DNA from 2 places in the Rhizobium sp. Leaf311 genome. Region 2 is predicted to be linked to the other one. Evidence: riboswitches for the same ligand, from Rfam matches in the RefSeq annotation. Region 2 holds a riboswitch; the other holds the start of a gene.
What was found. Region 2 has a riboswitch for thiamine pyrophosphate ahead of thiC (phosphomethylpyrimidine synthase ThiC). Riboswitches for the same ligand answer to the same signal wherever they lie in the genome.

Region 1: another riboswitch for thiamine pyrophosphate. It lies ahead of ASF69_RS05100 (hydroxyethylthiazole kinase); the one in region 2 lies ahead of thiC (phosphomethylpyrimidine synthase ThiC).

The regions. Positions count from the first base shown of each region.
Region 1 is NZ_LMNZ01000002.1:201,505-209,389, forward strand. Features, by position in the region: gene ASF69_RS05090 (telomere resolvase) at 1-31, shown strand, start outside; gene iolG (inositol 2-dehydrogenase) at 275-1,267, shown strand; TPP riboswitch at 1,340-1,442, shown strand; gene ASF69_RS05100 (hydroxyethylthiazole kinase) at 1,511-2,248, shown strand; gene thiE (thiamine phosphate synthase) at 2,229-2,894, shown strand; gene thiD (bifunctional hydroxymethylpyrimidine kinase/phosphomethylpyrimidine kinase) at 2,891-3,691, shown strand; gene ASF69_RS05115 (Lrp/AsnC family transcriptional regulator) at 3,729-4,190, opposite strand; gene alr (alanine racemase) at 4,316-5,482, shown strand; gene ASF69_RS05125 (D-amino acid dehydrogenase) at 5,490-6,746, shown strand; gene ASF69_RS05130 (GntR family transcriptional regulator) at 6,788-7,498, opposite strand; gene ASF69_RS05135 (ABC transporter ATP-binding protein) at 7,758-7,885, shown strand, end outside.
Region 2 is NZ_LMNZ01000022.1:137,546-145,430, forward strand. Features, by position in the region: gene ASF69_RS21240 (amino acid--[acyl-carrier-protein] ligase) at 1-347, opposite strand, end outside; gene ASF69_RS21245 (acyl-CoA dehydrogenase family protein) at 352-1,533, opposite strand; gene ASF69_RS21250 (acyl carrier protein) at 1,533-1,784, opposite strand; TPP riboswitch at 1,945-2,056, shown strand; gene thiC (phosphomethylpyrimidine synthase ThiC) at 2,155-3,975, shown strand; gene thiO (glycine oxidase ThiO) at 3,977-4,972, shown strand; gene thiS (sulfur carrier protein ThiS) at 4,941-5,138, shown strand; gene ASF69_RS21270 (thiazole synthase) at 5,142-5,915, shown strand; gene ASF69_RS21275 (P1 family peptidase) at 5,978-6,976, shown strand; partial or broken gene ASF69_RS21280 (winged helix-turn-helix domain-containing protein) at 6,973-7,417, shown strand; gene modC (molybdenum ABC transporter ATP-binding protein) at 7,329-7,885, opposite strand, start outside.

The DNA.
Region 1 (7,885 bases), on a different contig from region 2:
CAATCAGATACCGGGGATGCCGGAGAGCTAAGCGCGAGACCTTCCAGACATTCCCAAAGAGACGCAGCCGACAAGGAGTGCGCGGGCGTGTGCGCATGGGATTTTTGCTGCTCGAAATATCTGGCCTGCACCTGTCGCTCAAGACTGCTTGACACAAATGAAACGGGCATCTAGCAAGATGGAACATATATTCCAAAATGGGTTTCGTGCTCGCGCCGACTTTCTATTCTCGACCGCGACCAACGCGCCCAGATGACCAGATCGGGAGGAAACGATGGTTACGAAATTGGCCTTGCTGGGTGCCGGGCGCATTGGGAAAGTGCACGCCAAGGCAATTGCCTCTGACAAGCGTGCAAAGCTGGTTGCCGTGGTGGACGCCTTTCAGGAGGCAGCTCAGGCGATTGCCGATGAAACCGGTTGCGAGATCAGCACCATCGATGCCGTTCTCGCCAATCCCGACATTGATGCGGTTATCATCTGCACACCTACCAATACCCACGCCGATCTGATCGAGCGCTTTGCACGCGCTGGCAAGGCTATTTTCTGCGAGAAGCCGATCGATCTGGATGTCGCACGTGCCCAATCCTGCATCGATGTGGTGGAAGAGACGGGCGCCAAGATCATGCTTGGCTTCAATCGCCGTTTTGATCCGCATTTCCGTGCCGTGCGCAAAGCAATAGATGACGGCCAGATCGGCAAGGTCGAGATGGTGACCATCACCAGCCGTGACCCGGGCGCGCCGCCGCCGGAATATATCAAGGTTTCGGGCGGCATCTTCCGCGACATGACCATCCATGATTTCGACATCGCCCGGTTCCTGCTCGGCGAAGAGATTGTCAGCGTGTTTGCAAGCGGCTCCGTTCTCGTGGACCCCAAGATCGGGGAACTCGGCGATTACGATAGCGCCAGTATCGTCTTGACCACGGCGACGGGACGTCAGGCGATGATTTCCAACTCACGGCGCGCGACCTATGGCTATGATCAGCGCATCGAAGTCCACGGTTCGCTCGGCTCGGTAGCCGCAGAAAACCAGCGGCCCGTTTCCATCGAGATCGCGACGAAGGATGGCTATACGCGTCCGCCTCTGCACGATTTCTTCATGACGCGTTACACAGCAGCCTACGCCGCCGAGATCGCGGCCTTCATCGATGCCATCGAGAACAATGCCGCACCCTCGCCTTCCGCAAAGGACGGCCTCATCGCCTTGAAGCTGGCCGATGCGGCACTCAAATCTGCACGCGAAAAAACCGTCGTGCATTTGACCTGATGGTTGCCGCGAAGGTGTGGCACTGCCATGCCTTCGCGCCATTGACAGCAGGCGTAAAAGACGCCACTTTCGAGACATTCCGAGGGGAGCATCTGACGATGCTGAGATGGCGCTGAGCCGGACCCTTGAACCTGATCCGGGTCATGCCGGCGTAGGAACGGAACAGTCTGCGCAGGCAATGCTTTTCTCTTCTCCGCTTGGCCCGGGTCTCTGCATCGAGACGTCTGGAGTGCTGAGAAAACCATGATCGATTTCCCCACGGCCCAAAAGGCGGGCGAGCTTTTAACGCGGGTGCGCGAGCGACGTCCGCGGGTGCACTGCCTGATGAATACCGTCGTCCAGAAATTCACGGCAGACGGTATAACCGCTGTCGGCGGCATTCCCTCCATGACGTCATCGCCGGAGGAGATCGAGGACTTCGTCCTCATGGTCGATGCGCTGACAATCAACCTTGGCACGCTGGACGAGGCACGCCGCAAGGTCATCCGGCAAGCAGTCGCCATTGCAAACGCCAAGGGCAAGCCCTGGATCATTGACCCTGTTCACTGCGATTATTCCCCATCCCGCCTAGCATTTGCCAGGGAGATGCTTGCGCTCGGCCCCGCAATCGTGCGCGGCAACCAAGCGGAAATGTCCGTGATCGGCGATGTCGCCAAGGCGCTGCGTATCCAGACCGGGCCGCAGGACCTGCTTCAGGACCAGAACAGGGCGGCAACCATCCACAACGGTCATCCCTGGATGGCGAAAGTCACCGGCACCGGCTGCCTCTCCGGCGGCGTCATTGCAGCATTCATGGCGGTTGAGACAGACCCGCTTCTGGCGGCCGCAGCCGCGCTGACCGTCACAGGCGTTTCTGCGGAAATTGCGGCACGGCATTCGCGTGGTCCGGGGACGTTCGAGGCGGCGTTTCTCGATGCCGTGAACGGACTGAGTACCGATGACATAGTTTCGCTTGCGAGGATTGAACGACATGAGAATTGATTACAGGCTGAACGCGCTGGTCGATAAATCGCTGGCCGATATCGCCCCCCTTCCGGAACTCGCAGCGGTGGCGGCGCGGCATGGGGCGACCATCATCCAGTACCGCGACAAGCACTCCTCGACCCGAGAGATGATCCAGCAGGCAGTTCTCATTCTGCAAGCTCTGCAAGGCACGGGCGTTCCGCTCGTCATCAATGACCGGGTCGACGTAGCGCTCGCGTCTGGCGCGGATGGCGTCCATCTGGGTGCCGATGACATGGACGCGGCAACGGCAAGGCGGCTGCTCGGGCCTGCTGCCATTATTGGCCTGACGGTCAAAAACATGGACGACGCCGAGCGCGCGGGCAACGCACCGGCAGACTATGCCTGTATCGGCGGCGTTTTCGATACCGTCTCGAAAGTAAACCCCGACGCTCCCGTTGGGCTGGAGGGCTTCAGGGAACTTCGGAACATTCTGAACAACATGCGGCCCGATATGCCGGTCGGCGCTATAGCAGGCATCACACTGGACAAAGTGCCCGCCCTCATCGCCGCAGGCGCAGACGGTGTGGCGGTTATTTCCGGGCTGTTTCGCGCCACCGATATTGCCGCCGCAGCCCGGGACTTCCGCCATCATGTGGATATTGCGCTGGAGGCACGCAGATGACAGTCATCGCACTGACAATTGCGGGCTCCGATAGCGGCGGAGGCGCGGGCATACAGGCCGACCTCAAGACATTCTCTGCCTTGGGCGTGTATGGCGCCAGCGTTTTGACCGCCATCACCGCACAAAACACCAGGGGCGTTACCGCCGTTGAAGACGTCTCGGCCGGAATGGTGCGGGCCCAGATGGACGCTGTATTCTCTGATCTCACGGTCGATGCCGTCAAGATCGGGATGGTCTCGCGCACCGAGACCATCGAATGCATCGCCGCAGGCCTGCAAGGCCGCAAAATGCCTGTGGTGTTGGACCCGGTGATGGTGGCGACATCTGGAGATCGCTTGCTGCAGGAAGATGCTGTCGAGGGTCTGCGGTCCATGCTGCTTCCCCTGGCGGTGCTGGCAACACCAAACCTGCCTGAGGCTGCTCTCTTGTGCGGAATGAAAATGGCCGCATCCCGCAATGAGGTTATCCAGCAGGCCGAAACAATCCTGAAGACCGGCGTCGGCGCAGTCCTGATCAAGGGCGGGCACGCCTCCGGCTCGGAGAGTATCGATATTCTCCTGGATTCGACGGGCGTTCAGGAATTCGCCATGCCCCGGCTCGAAACCCGAAACGACCACGGGACCGGCTGTACGTTGGCATCTGCCATCACGGCCAATCTGGCTCTGGGTTATCCCTTGGCCGACGCTATTGGTCTGGCAAAAGATTACCTCCAGGGGGCGTTGGCTGCGGGACGCACCTTGCGGGTAGGCGGCGGGCACGGCCCCGTGCATCATTTTTATCGCTGGTGGAGTGCCTGACTGCAGCTTGTCACACCCAAAGCGCGGTCGACCGTTCTCACGCTCTCGGCTTTGGGCTTGCCAAGGCGTTGCGAATGGCAAAACTGGAATGGATGCGGGATACTCCCGGCAGTTTCGACAGGATATCCTTGTGGACGCGCTCGAAATCCCCTGCGGTTTCAACTTCTACCCGCAGAAAGTAGTCCGATCCGCCAGTCATCAGATAGCATTCCCGGATTTCCGGGTAACGGCGAACGGCATTTTCGAAACGATTCAGGAAATCTTCCGTCTGCCGGTCAAGCGTGATCTGGACGATAACGGAGATGACATCGCCACCAGCCGCGCTTCCCGTCAGCGCGGTATAGCCGCGGATGACACCTTCCCGCTCGAGAATATCGACGCGGCGAAGGCAAGCAGACGGCGAAAGCCCGACTTCGGCGGCCAGTTTGGCATTGCTGATGCGGGCATTCAGCCGAAGCAGGCGGATGATGTGGCGATCGGTAGCGTCCAGAGAAGACATAAAGATATTCCGTTCTGCCGTTGAAAATTGCGTGCTGAGCCAATCATTCGAATAATCTGCACATCAAACTGCAAAAATTCGATGATTGTTGCAATAGACTTGTTCCCAATAATAAGGGAACGACGATGAATATGACGATCAATCGCCAGACGGTAAGTGGCGGTGCCAGCGGCTATCTGACGATAGACCTGGGCGCGCTTCGTGACAATTATCTCCTGTTGAAGGCAAAGGCACCCGCCTCGATAACGAGCGCCGTTGTGAAGGCGAATGCCTATGGTTTGGGCGCAGACATGGTCGCGCCCGTGCTTTACGACGCTGGCTGCCGTCATTTCTTCGTCGCCCATATGGATGAGGCAATCGCCCTGCGCCTTCGCCTTGCCGGTGATGCGCAAATCTTCGTTCTCAACGGATTACAGCCGGGCAACGAAACCTCCTGCACGGCGATGAACATTACGCCGGTTCTGAACTGCCTTGAGCAAATCGCGCAGTGGTCAGCCCATGCAGCTGCACTGCGACAGGTTCTCCCGGCGGCGATCCAGATCGACACAGGCATGTCGCGGCTTGGTCTGGCGCCCATTGAGCTAGATGCGCTGAAAGCAGAGCCGGCACGTCTTCGCGGCATCGCTATCAGCTATCTCATGAGCCATCTGGCCTGCGCTGATGAACCTGAAAGTCCGCTCAATGCATCGCAACTCGTCGTGATGCGCAAGGCATCGGACATGTTTCCCGGCACGCCGGTTTGCCTTGCAAACTCGGGCGGCATCTTCCTCGGTGCCGATTACCACAACGCGCTAATGCGCCCGGGTATCGCTCTTTACGGCGGCGCGCCTTCAACGTTGCGCCCCAACCCGATGAAACCGGTAGTTCGGCTGGATGTCGCAGTAATCCAGACGCGGACAGTCCCCACAGATACGCTTGTCGGATATGGCGGCACGTTCCGTGCGTCCGCTGAAACGCGGCTGGCTACGATTGCGGCGGGATATGCGGACGGTCTTCCCCGCTCTCTCAGCAATCGCGGAGCCGCCTATTTCAATAGCATCCGCCTGCCAATTGCCGGCCGTGTGTCCATGGACAGCATAAGCCTCGACATCACAGCCCTGCCTGCGGGAAGCCTGACCCATGGCAGCCTTGTGCAACTGATTGGACCCGACCAATCGCTTGAAGCGCTTGCCGAGGATGCCGGGACAATATCCTATGAGATTCTGACGGGCCTCGGCCAACGCTATCGCAGAACCTATATTCAGCCAGACAGAGCCGGTGTTACCGGCGAAACAAGCAACGCAGACGAGTGAGGCAGATATGAAAATCGTTATTCTCGGTGCCGGTGTCGTCGGCGTCACGTCCGCCTGGTATCTTGCAAAGGCGGGTCACTCGGTGACGGTGATAGACCGCCAGCCTGCTGCGGCACTTGAAACAAGCTTTGCCAATGCGGGAGAAGTATCCCCGGGCTACTCCTCGCCCTGGGCTGCCCCAGGCATTCCGATGAAAGCCATGAAGTGGCTTTTCATGGAACATGCCCCTCTTATCATTCGACCGACAGCGGACCCGGCTGCATGGCGCTGGATGGGCCAGATGCTGCGCAACTGTACATCCGCGCGCTATTCCGTCAACAAGAGCAGGATGGTGCGCATTGCCGAATATAGCCGCGATTGCCTGATGGCTCTGCGCGATGAAACCGGCATCCAGTACGACCAGCGGACGCAGGGCACGCTGGAGGTTTTCCGAACGCAGAAGCAGTTTGATGGCATTGCCAAGGACGTGGCGGTGCTGAAGGCTGGCGGCGTGGCTTACGAGATTCTGGATCGCGATGGTTGTGCCGCCGTGGAGCCCGGCCTTTCAGCATCCAGAGACAAGATCGTCGGCGGCCTGCGTCTGCCCGGTGACGAGACCGGCGACTGCTTCATGTTCACCACCGAACTGGCAAAGCTTGCCGAACAGGCCGGTGTGACATTCCTCTACGACACCGGCATTTTGCGGCCGATTACCGAAGGCAACCGCGTCAAGGCCATTGAGACGACGAAGGGCACTCTGGAGGCCGATACGTTTGTCGGGGCAATGGGAAGCTACACGCCACAATTCCTCAAGCCTCTCGGTATCGATCTGCCGGTTTACCCGGTCAAGGGCTATTCGATCACGGTACCGATCATCAATGCTGCGCGCGCACCGGTTTCAACCGTCATGGATGAAGCGCACAAGATCGCGATTACCCGCCTTGGCGACCGTATTCGCGTCGGGGGAATGGCAGAGATTGCGGGCTTTAGCAAAGACCTGCCAGCCAAGCGGCAGGCGACCTTGACCCATTCGATCGAGGATTTGTTCGGCGGTGCCGGCGACCAATCCCAGGCGAAATTCTGGTCTGGCCTTCGCCCGATGACGCCGGACGGCACGCCGGTTATCGGCCCCACGCGCTACACCAATCTCTATCTGAATACAGGCCATGGCACTCTTGGCTGGACAATGGCCTGCGGTTCTGCGCGGGTCCTCGCCGACATGGTGAGTGGTACCAGACCCGAGATCGAAACCGGGGATCTTGCGATCAGCAGATATGCCGCCTGACATTCGCACCCGTATCGGCGGCAACCGGCTGCCGATACACGTCACAAGGACAGCGCATCTTTAAGCGCCAGACCTTCCTTGTTGCGCAAGTCCAGGTCGGTTTCGATGTGATCGATGTGATGCAGCATCAAACGCTTTGCCTTTTCGGCATCGCCGCTCTCGAGAGCATCGAGAATGGCGGCGTGATCGCTATGCCCACAACTGGAAACGCCGGAGCGCCCATAGAGCGCGATGACCAGCGATGACCTGGCGACCAGCTCGGCCATGAATTTTTCAAGGATGGCGTTTCCAGCAACGGAGGCGAGCATCAGATGAAAATCGCCCGAGGCCTTGATCTCGGACCGGCGTGCGCTTGGCCCCCGTTCATGCTGATGGCGGGCTTCTTCCGTTAAATGAGCCCGCATCTCGGCAATCACATCTGCTGACAGCCGTTCGATTGCACTTTGGACGATTCCCGGCTCGATCAGCCTGCGGGATGCAAAGATCTGCCGCGCCTCTTCCGGAGTAGGATTGGACACGAAGGCGCCGCGATTTCGCTCCGTCTTGACCAGCCCCTCGAAGGCCAGCATCTGCAAGGCGGCGCGCACGACGGTTCGGCTGACATCGAACAGCGTGCCAACCTCGGCCTCGGACAATTTCGTTCCCGGGGCAAGCCGTCTGTCCACAATTGCATCGCGCAGCGTGTCGCGGATAGACTGGGCGCGACCTTCCTGAGTAGCGTCGGCGTCTGGCGTAATATCAGCTGTTGTCATTGTATCTTCCGGTGGTCCAGCCTTTGTACTCCCACCAACCAAGGCCTGCAAAGGCAAAAGTACCCAATCGCCAAAAATATTGGATACAATCGTGATGCATAATCGCTCACAATCGCTTCTTTTTTAATCAGCGCCACGAACGGGATGTTAACCAGGAAATCCACGCTCGAAAAATCGGATTGAATTACAGAAACTTACCCTGCGCTCCGCCAACTGGCACGTCTTATGCAAGGAGATGATCGACAGCAGGGGAAGATGCATGAGTAAAGCCGCCGAGATCGATATTGTCTCCGTCTCAAAAGTCTACGGAACCACCACCGCCGTCCACGGCATCAGCCTGAAGATACCGGCCGGTAGCTATTGCTGCCTGCTAGGCCCTTCCGGCTG
Region 2 (7,885 bases):
AGGACGATATCGGTAATCTTCTGGTCTTTCGTCCAGTCGGTGCCCTCGTCCATGCTCTTGATCAGGCTGACATGATCCAGTTCGCAGCCGCAGAAGGAGTGGACCGTGCCGGCCAGTTGCGGAAAGCTTTTCATGTAACCGCTTTTTTCGAAATAGGCGCGGTTGATGCCGGGGGGGAAGCGGATCACTTCCGCATTGTCTGCACCGCCGAACTTGCCGATGAGGCGTTCGAATCCTGAAATGACGTCTTCGAACTGGCCGCTGCGACCGTAGAGTCCATCGACGCCGGTATCGATCAGCAGTCCCTTGTCGAACAGGCGATCGAGAAACGATGTTTGCATATCCATGGTTTTATCCCGAGAGGCTGGTGTCCTGCTTCTGCACGAGCAGGAGATTGGCGGAGTTGCTGAGGATTCGGTCATTGGAGATCATCAGCTGTGCCGAATGGGCATCTCGAAGATGCCGCCCGAGGCTGAAGGGCGTACCGTTCTTGTAGCCCATGATGCCGCAGATCAGCATGGCATGGTTGATGATTTCCAGAATGGTTTCCGACGAGCATATCTTGACGTTGTTCATGGCGATGGCAAAGGCCATCGACATCAGCCGGTCGGGATCGTTTCTGGTGTCTTCATAGGCCTTGAGACCAGCAATGACGTTCGATTTCACAATCTGCAGCTTGCTGGATACTTCTGCCAGACGAATAGCGCCTGGAGGTGCGACACCGGGCGACTTGCGGGCTGCTGCGCGAACGAATGCCTGGGCGCGGAGGACAGCATCGGCGGCGATGCCGTACCACACGCCGCTCCACAAAAGGTGGGAGGTTGCCAGCATGGATTGCGCGGCGATTTCCGCAAAGGGTTTCGGAAAAATCTGCTGTGCGGGCGCTTGGCCCTTGAACAGAAATCCGTCCGAGCACGTGCCTCGCATACCCAGCGTGTTCCAGACATGCGTCTTTTCAAGGCTGTACTGGTTCTTCAGGAAAACCGTCATGACCTGGTCGGCAGGCGCAGCATCGGCATGGGCGCGCGATGTAATGAGAATGGCGTCCGCTTCACTGCCGTAGGAAATGACGGTGGCGTTTTTTTCCAGCGTGCAATTCTCGCCATCGATATGGATCGCGCAGATCGAGTTTCGCAGATTTCCGCCTATGCCGCCTTCCGTCGTTGCCGAACCCAGCAGAAGCTGCTCGGCTGCCACACGCCGCATGAAATCGGTGTGCCAGGCGCGCTCCTCACCATGCTCGACAAGGCTGGATGCCTTAATGTGGTGCATGGCGAAAATCATTGCCGTTGCAGAGCAGGACTGCCCAAGGGTGCAGCAGATGTCCGCAATCTGCGAAAGGCTGGCACTCTCGCCGCCGAGATGTGCCGGAACCTGAATCCCCAGAAGCCGTTCCGAGCGCAGGGCATCGACAGCTTCCTTCGGGAACCGTGCGGCCGCATCGACGTCATCCGCATGGTGTGCGGCGATTGACGCGACCCGAGCCGCGCGCGCAGAGAGCGTGGCATTGGGCGGTGCGACGGAAAGGTCCATTACGCCGCCTCTTTGCCGTCGAGAATCGTCTTCACTGTGGTTTCGATTGCGTGGATGCTCGCAAATGACTTGCGATTGAGCATACTGTCAGGAAATTCGATATCGAATGCGTCTTCGATACCAAGCATCAACTGTACTGATGCGAAAGAAGAAAGTCCCGCTGCATAAAGATCAGCGTCGTCAGCGATTGTATCGACCGGCGCAGGGAGCTGCCCGAATTTCGATAGTATTTCACGAATTGTTGAATTCATTCCCTATATTCTCCCATATTAGCGCGTCATCATAACGCATTCTTCGAAATAAGCTGGAAAAAATAACATTCGTATAAATGGCTAGGTTAATTTGTCGTGACCGCTAAAAAAGCGCCCAATATCGCAACTTGACAAAAGATGACGCCGGGTCTTTCATTGCGACATTCACCAGGGGGGTCCCGGCAAGGGGCTGAGATACTGCTAGCGCGCGCAGTGACCCGTTGAACCTGATCCAGTTCATACTGGCGTAGGGACGGTGCAAACGCGGAACTGGCAGTTCGACCTCGTCGAACATTATCGCTATTCGTCCGTGGTTTTTCGTCTTCATGCTCGAACTGGGTCTCCACTGTCTTTGCTTTGGAGCCTCACGATGAACATTGCCGCTAAAAATCTCTCGCCTGTCGTCACCACAGGCCCGCTTCCTGCCTCCACTAAAATCTACAAGCCGGGAACCCTTCACCCCCATATTCGTGTGCCGATGCGAGAAATCGCCGTGCATCCAACAGCCGGCGAACCGCCGGTCACAGTCTATGATTCCTCCGGCCCCTACACCGACCCTTCCCATACCGTCAGCATCGAGAGCGGCTTGCCCCGGCTGCGTCATGACTGGGTCGTCGCTCGGGGCGATGTGGAGGTCTATGATGGCCGCCACGTCAAACCGGAGGATAACGGCTTTGCGACGGGCGAGCGGCTGACACCTGAATTCCCGCTGCGTCATCGGCCGTTGAAAGCCAGGGACGGGAAGGCCGTCACGCAGCTCGCATATGCCCGAGCAGGTATCATCACACCGGAAATGGAATTTATCGCCATTCGTGAGAACCTTGGCCGCGAGGCGATCAAGGACAAGCTGGTGCGCGATGGCGAAAGTTTTGGTGCACATATTCCAGATTTCGTCACGCCGGAATTTGTGCGTCAGGAAGTCGCCGCTGGCCGGGCGATCATTCCCGCCAATATCAACCACCCGGAAGCCGAGCCGATGATTATCGGCCGCAATTTTCTGGTCAAGATCAACGCCAATATCGGAAACTCTGCGGTGACCTCCTCCATGGCGGATGAGGTCGACAAGATGGTTTGGGCCATCCGCTGGGGTGGCGACACCGTTATGGACCTTTCCACCGGTCGCAACATCCATAATATCCGGGAATGGATCATCCGCAACTCTCCGGTCCCGATTGGCACTGTCCCTCTCTATCAGGCGCTGGAAAAGGTGGGCGGCATTGCCGAAGACCTGACCTGGGAGGTGTTTCGCGATACTTTGATCGAGCAGGCCGAGCAGGGCGTCGACTATTTCACCATCCATGCGGGTGTGCGGTTGCATTACATTCCGCTCACCGTCAACAGGGTCACCGGTATCGTTTCGCGTGGTGGCTCCATCATGGCCAAGTGGTGTCTGCATCACCACAAGGAGTCCTTCCTCTACGAGCATTTCGAGGAAATCTGCGACATCTGCCGGGCCTATGACGTTTCCTTTTCGTTAGGCGATGGCCTGCGTCCCGGCTCTATTGCCGATGCCAATGATGCTGCGCAGTTTGCAGAACTGGAAACGCTTGGAGAACTGACACAGATCGCCTGGGCGAAAGACTGTCAGGTGATGATCGAAGGGCCTGGCCATGTGCCAATGCACAAGATCAAGGAGAACATGGACAAGCAGCTGAAGGTCTGCGGCGAGGCACCCTTCTATACGCTTGGGCCGCTCACCACCGATATTGCCCCCGGCTATGACCACATCACCTCAGGCATCGGCGCTGCCATGATCGGCTGGTTCGGCACGGCCATGCTTTGCTACGTCACGCCAAAGGAGCATCTCGGTCTGCCGGACCGCAATGACGTCAAGGTTGGCGTGATCACCTACAAGATCGCCGCCCATGCCGCCGATCTCGCCAAAGGACATCCGGCGGCACAGATCCGCGACAATGCGCTATCGCGGGCGCGCTTCGAGTTTCGTTGGGAAGATCAGTTCAACCTGTCGCTCGACCCTGAGACAGCCAGGTCCTTTCACGATGAGACCCTGCCCAAGGAAGCGCACAAGGTCGCCCATTTCTGCTCGATGTGCGGGCCTAAATTCTGCTCGATGCGGATTTCGCACGACATTCGTGCCGAGGCGCAGAAGGAAGGTCTGGAAGCCATGGCGCAGAAATTCCAGCAGGGCGGTGATCTCTATATGCCGCTGGAAAAACCGGCAGAGGGCTGAGATGGATGTTCTTATCAAGGGCGCAGGCGTTGCGGGTCTGACGGTTGCGCTGGAACTTTCCCGCCGCGGTGCCTGCGTTACCTTTTGCGATCCGGCGCATCAACCAGGGCGCGGTGCGTCCTGGTTTGCGGGCGGCATGTTGGCACCCTGGTGCGAAAGGGAGAGTGCGGATGAGGCGGTGTTGACGCTCGGCCAATCCGCCCTCGACTGGTGGGACGAGGCCACGCCGGGTCTTGTTGTCCGCAAAGGCACGCTGGTTGTGGCCCAAGGCAGGGACAAGGCTGAACTGTCGCGCTTTGCGTCGCGCACGACGGGTTATCGCTGGGTGGATGAGGCCGAAATTGCGGCGCTCGAACCTGATCTCGCAGGGCGTTTTCCGATCGGTCTTTTCTTTGAGGGCGAGGGGCATCTCGATCCACGAGCCGCCCTCAATGCGCTTCATGAGCGGCTTGTCTCTCTCGGCGTGGATTTCCATCTGGGGGCAGACGTCGTTGACGAAAAAGCCTTCCCCCATCGCGTGGATTGCACGGGCGCCGCGCAGGCGGGCAGACTTGCCGGTCTTCGTGGGGTTCGGGGTGAGATGCTCTATCTCGCCACGGACGAGCTTGCGCTGTCACGTCCCATTCGAGTGCTTCATCCACGCATCCCGCTCTACATCGTGCCTCGCGACAAGGGGCGCTTCATGGTGGGGGCAACGATGATCGAAACGCAGGAGAGCGGGCCGATAACCGCCCGCTCGATGATGGAGCTGCTAAACGCCGCCTACGCGCTTCACCCGGCCTTCGGGGAGGCACAGATCATCGAGACGGGAACGGGCGTGCGCCCGGCCTTTGCCGATAATCTTCCGCGTGTCGTTGAGAATGATGGCACGCTTTTCGTCAATGGAGCGCACCGGCATGGTTTTCTGCTTTCGCCAGCCATGGCGCAACAGGCGGCCGGTATTTTGCTTTCAAAGGAGGTTTCCCATGAAAATTCTCGTCAATGGGCAAGAGCATGATCTTGCTGCCGACCGGCTTTCGACCGTTCTGACAGCGCTTGACTATGAAGGCGAGTGGCTGGCGACTGCCGTCAACGGCGATCTCGTCCACGCGCAGGATCGCGGTGACTTTCGCCTCAAGGAATTTGACCGGGTTGAAGTTCTTTCACCCATGCAGGGAGGGTAGGCCATGCTGAAACTCTACGAACGCGAGATTGGCTCACGGTTGCTGCTTGGCACCGCACGTTATCCCTCGCCTGCCGTTCTGGCCGATGCGGTGCGCGCCAGCAAGACGGACATTCTCACCATTTCGTTGCGACGGGAAATGGCCGGAAGCAGGCAAGGCGGGCAGTTTTTCGAGCTTATCCGGGAGCTGGACCGCAATATCCTGCCCAATACTGCCGGTTGCCATACCGCAAAAGAGGCTGTTCTGACGGCGAAAATGGCACGCGAGGTTTTCAAGACAAACTGGATCAAGCTGGAGGTGATCGGCAACCACGATACACTTCAGCCGGATGTGTTTGCGCTGGTGGAGGCTGCCCGCATTCTCAGCGATGACGGCTTCGAGGTATTTCCCTATACGACAGACGATCTTGTGGTGGCCGAAAAGCTGATCGATGCCGGTTGCAGGATATTGATGCCCTGGTGCGCGCCCATCGGCAGTGCCATGGGGCCGTTGAACGTGACGGCCTTGCGCTCCATGCGGGCCCATTTTCCGGATGTGCCGATGATCGTCGATGCGGGGCTGGGGCGCCCTTCCCATGCGGCAACCGTTATGGAGCTTGGCTATGATGCCGTGCTTCTCAACACGGCCGTTGCCGGAGCGGGCAATCCCGTCATCATGGCGGGTGCCTTTGCAAAGGCGGTGACCGCCGGGCGCGAAGCCTATCTTTCCGGTATGCTGGAGCCGCGGGATATGGCGGTTCCTTCGACGCCGGTCATCGGGACGGCGGTGTTTTCCTGAGGCGTTGACAAGAGGATGGCACGGCGAGATACCGGCAGAGATGACCTGAAAGGTGTTGCGCCGTGCACAATCTGCTGATCGATATCGAAGGTGTTTCCGTTGGCCATGTGACGGATCTCCAGCTGGGTTCGGGCGTCACGGCCATTCTGTTCGATGAACCTGCAACGGCGTCCGGTTGCATTCTTGGTGGTGCGCCGGGCGGGCGTGACACAGCGTTGCTCGACCCCTCAATGACGATAGCCAAAGTAGATGCCTTCGTGCTGTCCGGTGGTTCTGCCTTTGGGCTGGATGCAGCGGGCGGAGTGCAGGCGGGCCTTCGCGAGATCGGTCGTGGCTTTCCTGTCGGGACGACCCGTGTCCCCATTGTCCCACAGGCCATTCTCATGGACCTGCTCAATGGCAGCAACAAGGAATGGGGCGTCCACTCCCCCTATCGCGAAATGGGCTATGCCGCATTCAAGGCCGCCAGTGCCCAGCCCTTCCTGCTGGGCAGCGTCGGGGCTGGCACAGGTGCGACCACGGCAACATGGAAGGGTGGGCTGGGGTCTGTCGGTGCAACGACGACAGGTGGCCACAGGATTGCAGCCATTGTGGCCGTCAATGCATTGGGGTCGACAACAGTTGGAACGAGCAGGCACTTCTGGGCCGCCCCGTTCGAGCAGAATGGTGAGTTCGGAGGCTTCGGGTTGCCACCGCAGTTTTCGCCGGCCGATACGGCCATGTGCATCAAGGGCGCGACGCAGACGGCAACGACCATCGGCTGTGTGGTGACGGATGCAGTTTTGACCAAGGCGCAGGCGCATCGGCTGTCGATCATGGCGCAAGGCGGGCTTGCACGTGCTGTCATGCCGTCGCATCTGGCCAGTGACGGCGATACCATGTTTGCTGCGGCCACGGGAAAGATGCCGTTGGAAACTGTGAATGATTTTGCCGAGCTTTGCCACCTCGCGGCGATGACCGTCAGTCGTGCGATTGCGCGCGGTATCTACGAGGCAAGCTCCCTGCCTTACCCGGGGGCGCAAAAAGCGTGGCGCGATCAGTTCGCTGGCGAGGCAGAATGAGTGGACGCGAATCGCCCTTGAAAACGACCCTTCGAATCGATTTTCCCCTGGGAGATCGGTTGGGGCCTGGGAAAGCCCAGCTCATGGAACTGATTGCTTCGACAGGCTCCATTTCCGCTGCCGGGCGGGCCATGGATATGTCCTATCGACGTGCGTGGCTTTTGGTGGATGCTTTGAACCATATGTTCAAGGACACGGTCATTGAGCGCCAGCGTGGCGGCAGCCAGGGCGGCGGGGCGGTTCTGACGGAGTTTGGTCAGACCTTGCTTGAGCGCTATCGCAACATGGAAAGACGCCTCGATGATGCGTTGAAGGAAGACCTTGACTGGCTTGAGGCCCATCGCAACAAAGATCAATAGGGATCGAGCGCCGCCGATTTCACGATTGCGAAAACGGTCTGCCCCTTGGCCAGGCCCAGCCTCTCGACAGAAAGGCTCGTGATCCGCGACGTAACGACCGTTCCGTCACAGTTCACCGCAACCATCGCCAAACCGTCCCTGAAGGGCCCGATGTCGGCAATCTGGCCCGCCAGAATATTGAGAGCACTCAAGCCTTCAGGCCTGACCGTTGCCAGCAATACTTCGCGGGCGGGAATGTGGATACGCACCCTTTGTCCGACCCGGGCCGCCGTTGCAGGGATCTGTAGCGCCGATCGACCCACCCTGACGGTGGCGAGCCCATGCACCGTATCGAATGCCTCGACATTGCCGGACAGAATGCTGCCTATGTCCCGGCGCTCAAGCTGTTCACCGAATGCGGGATGGGACAGAATTTCCGCTGCCGGGCCCGCCGCATCGACCTTGCCGCCCTTCATGACCACGATCTGGTCCGCCAGGCGCGAAACCTCGCTGATTGAATGGCTGACATAGATGATGGGGACGCCGGTCTCGTCACGAAGCCGTTCCAGAT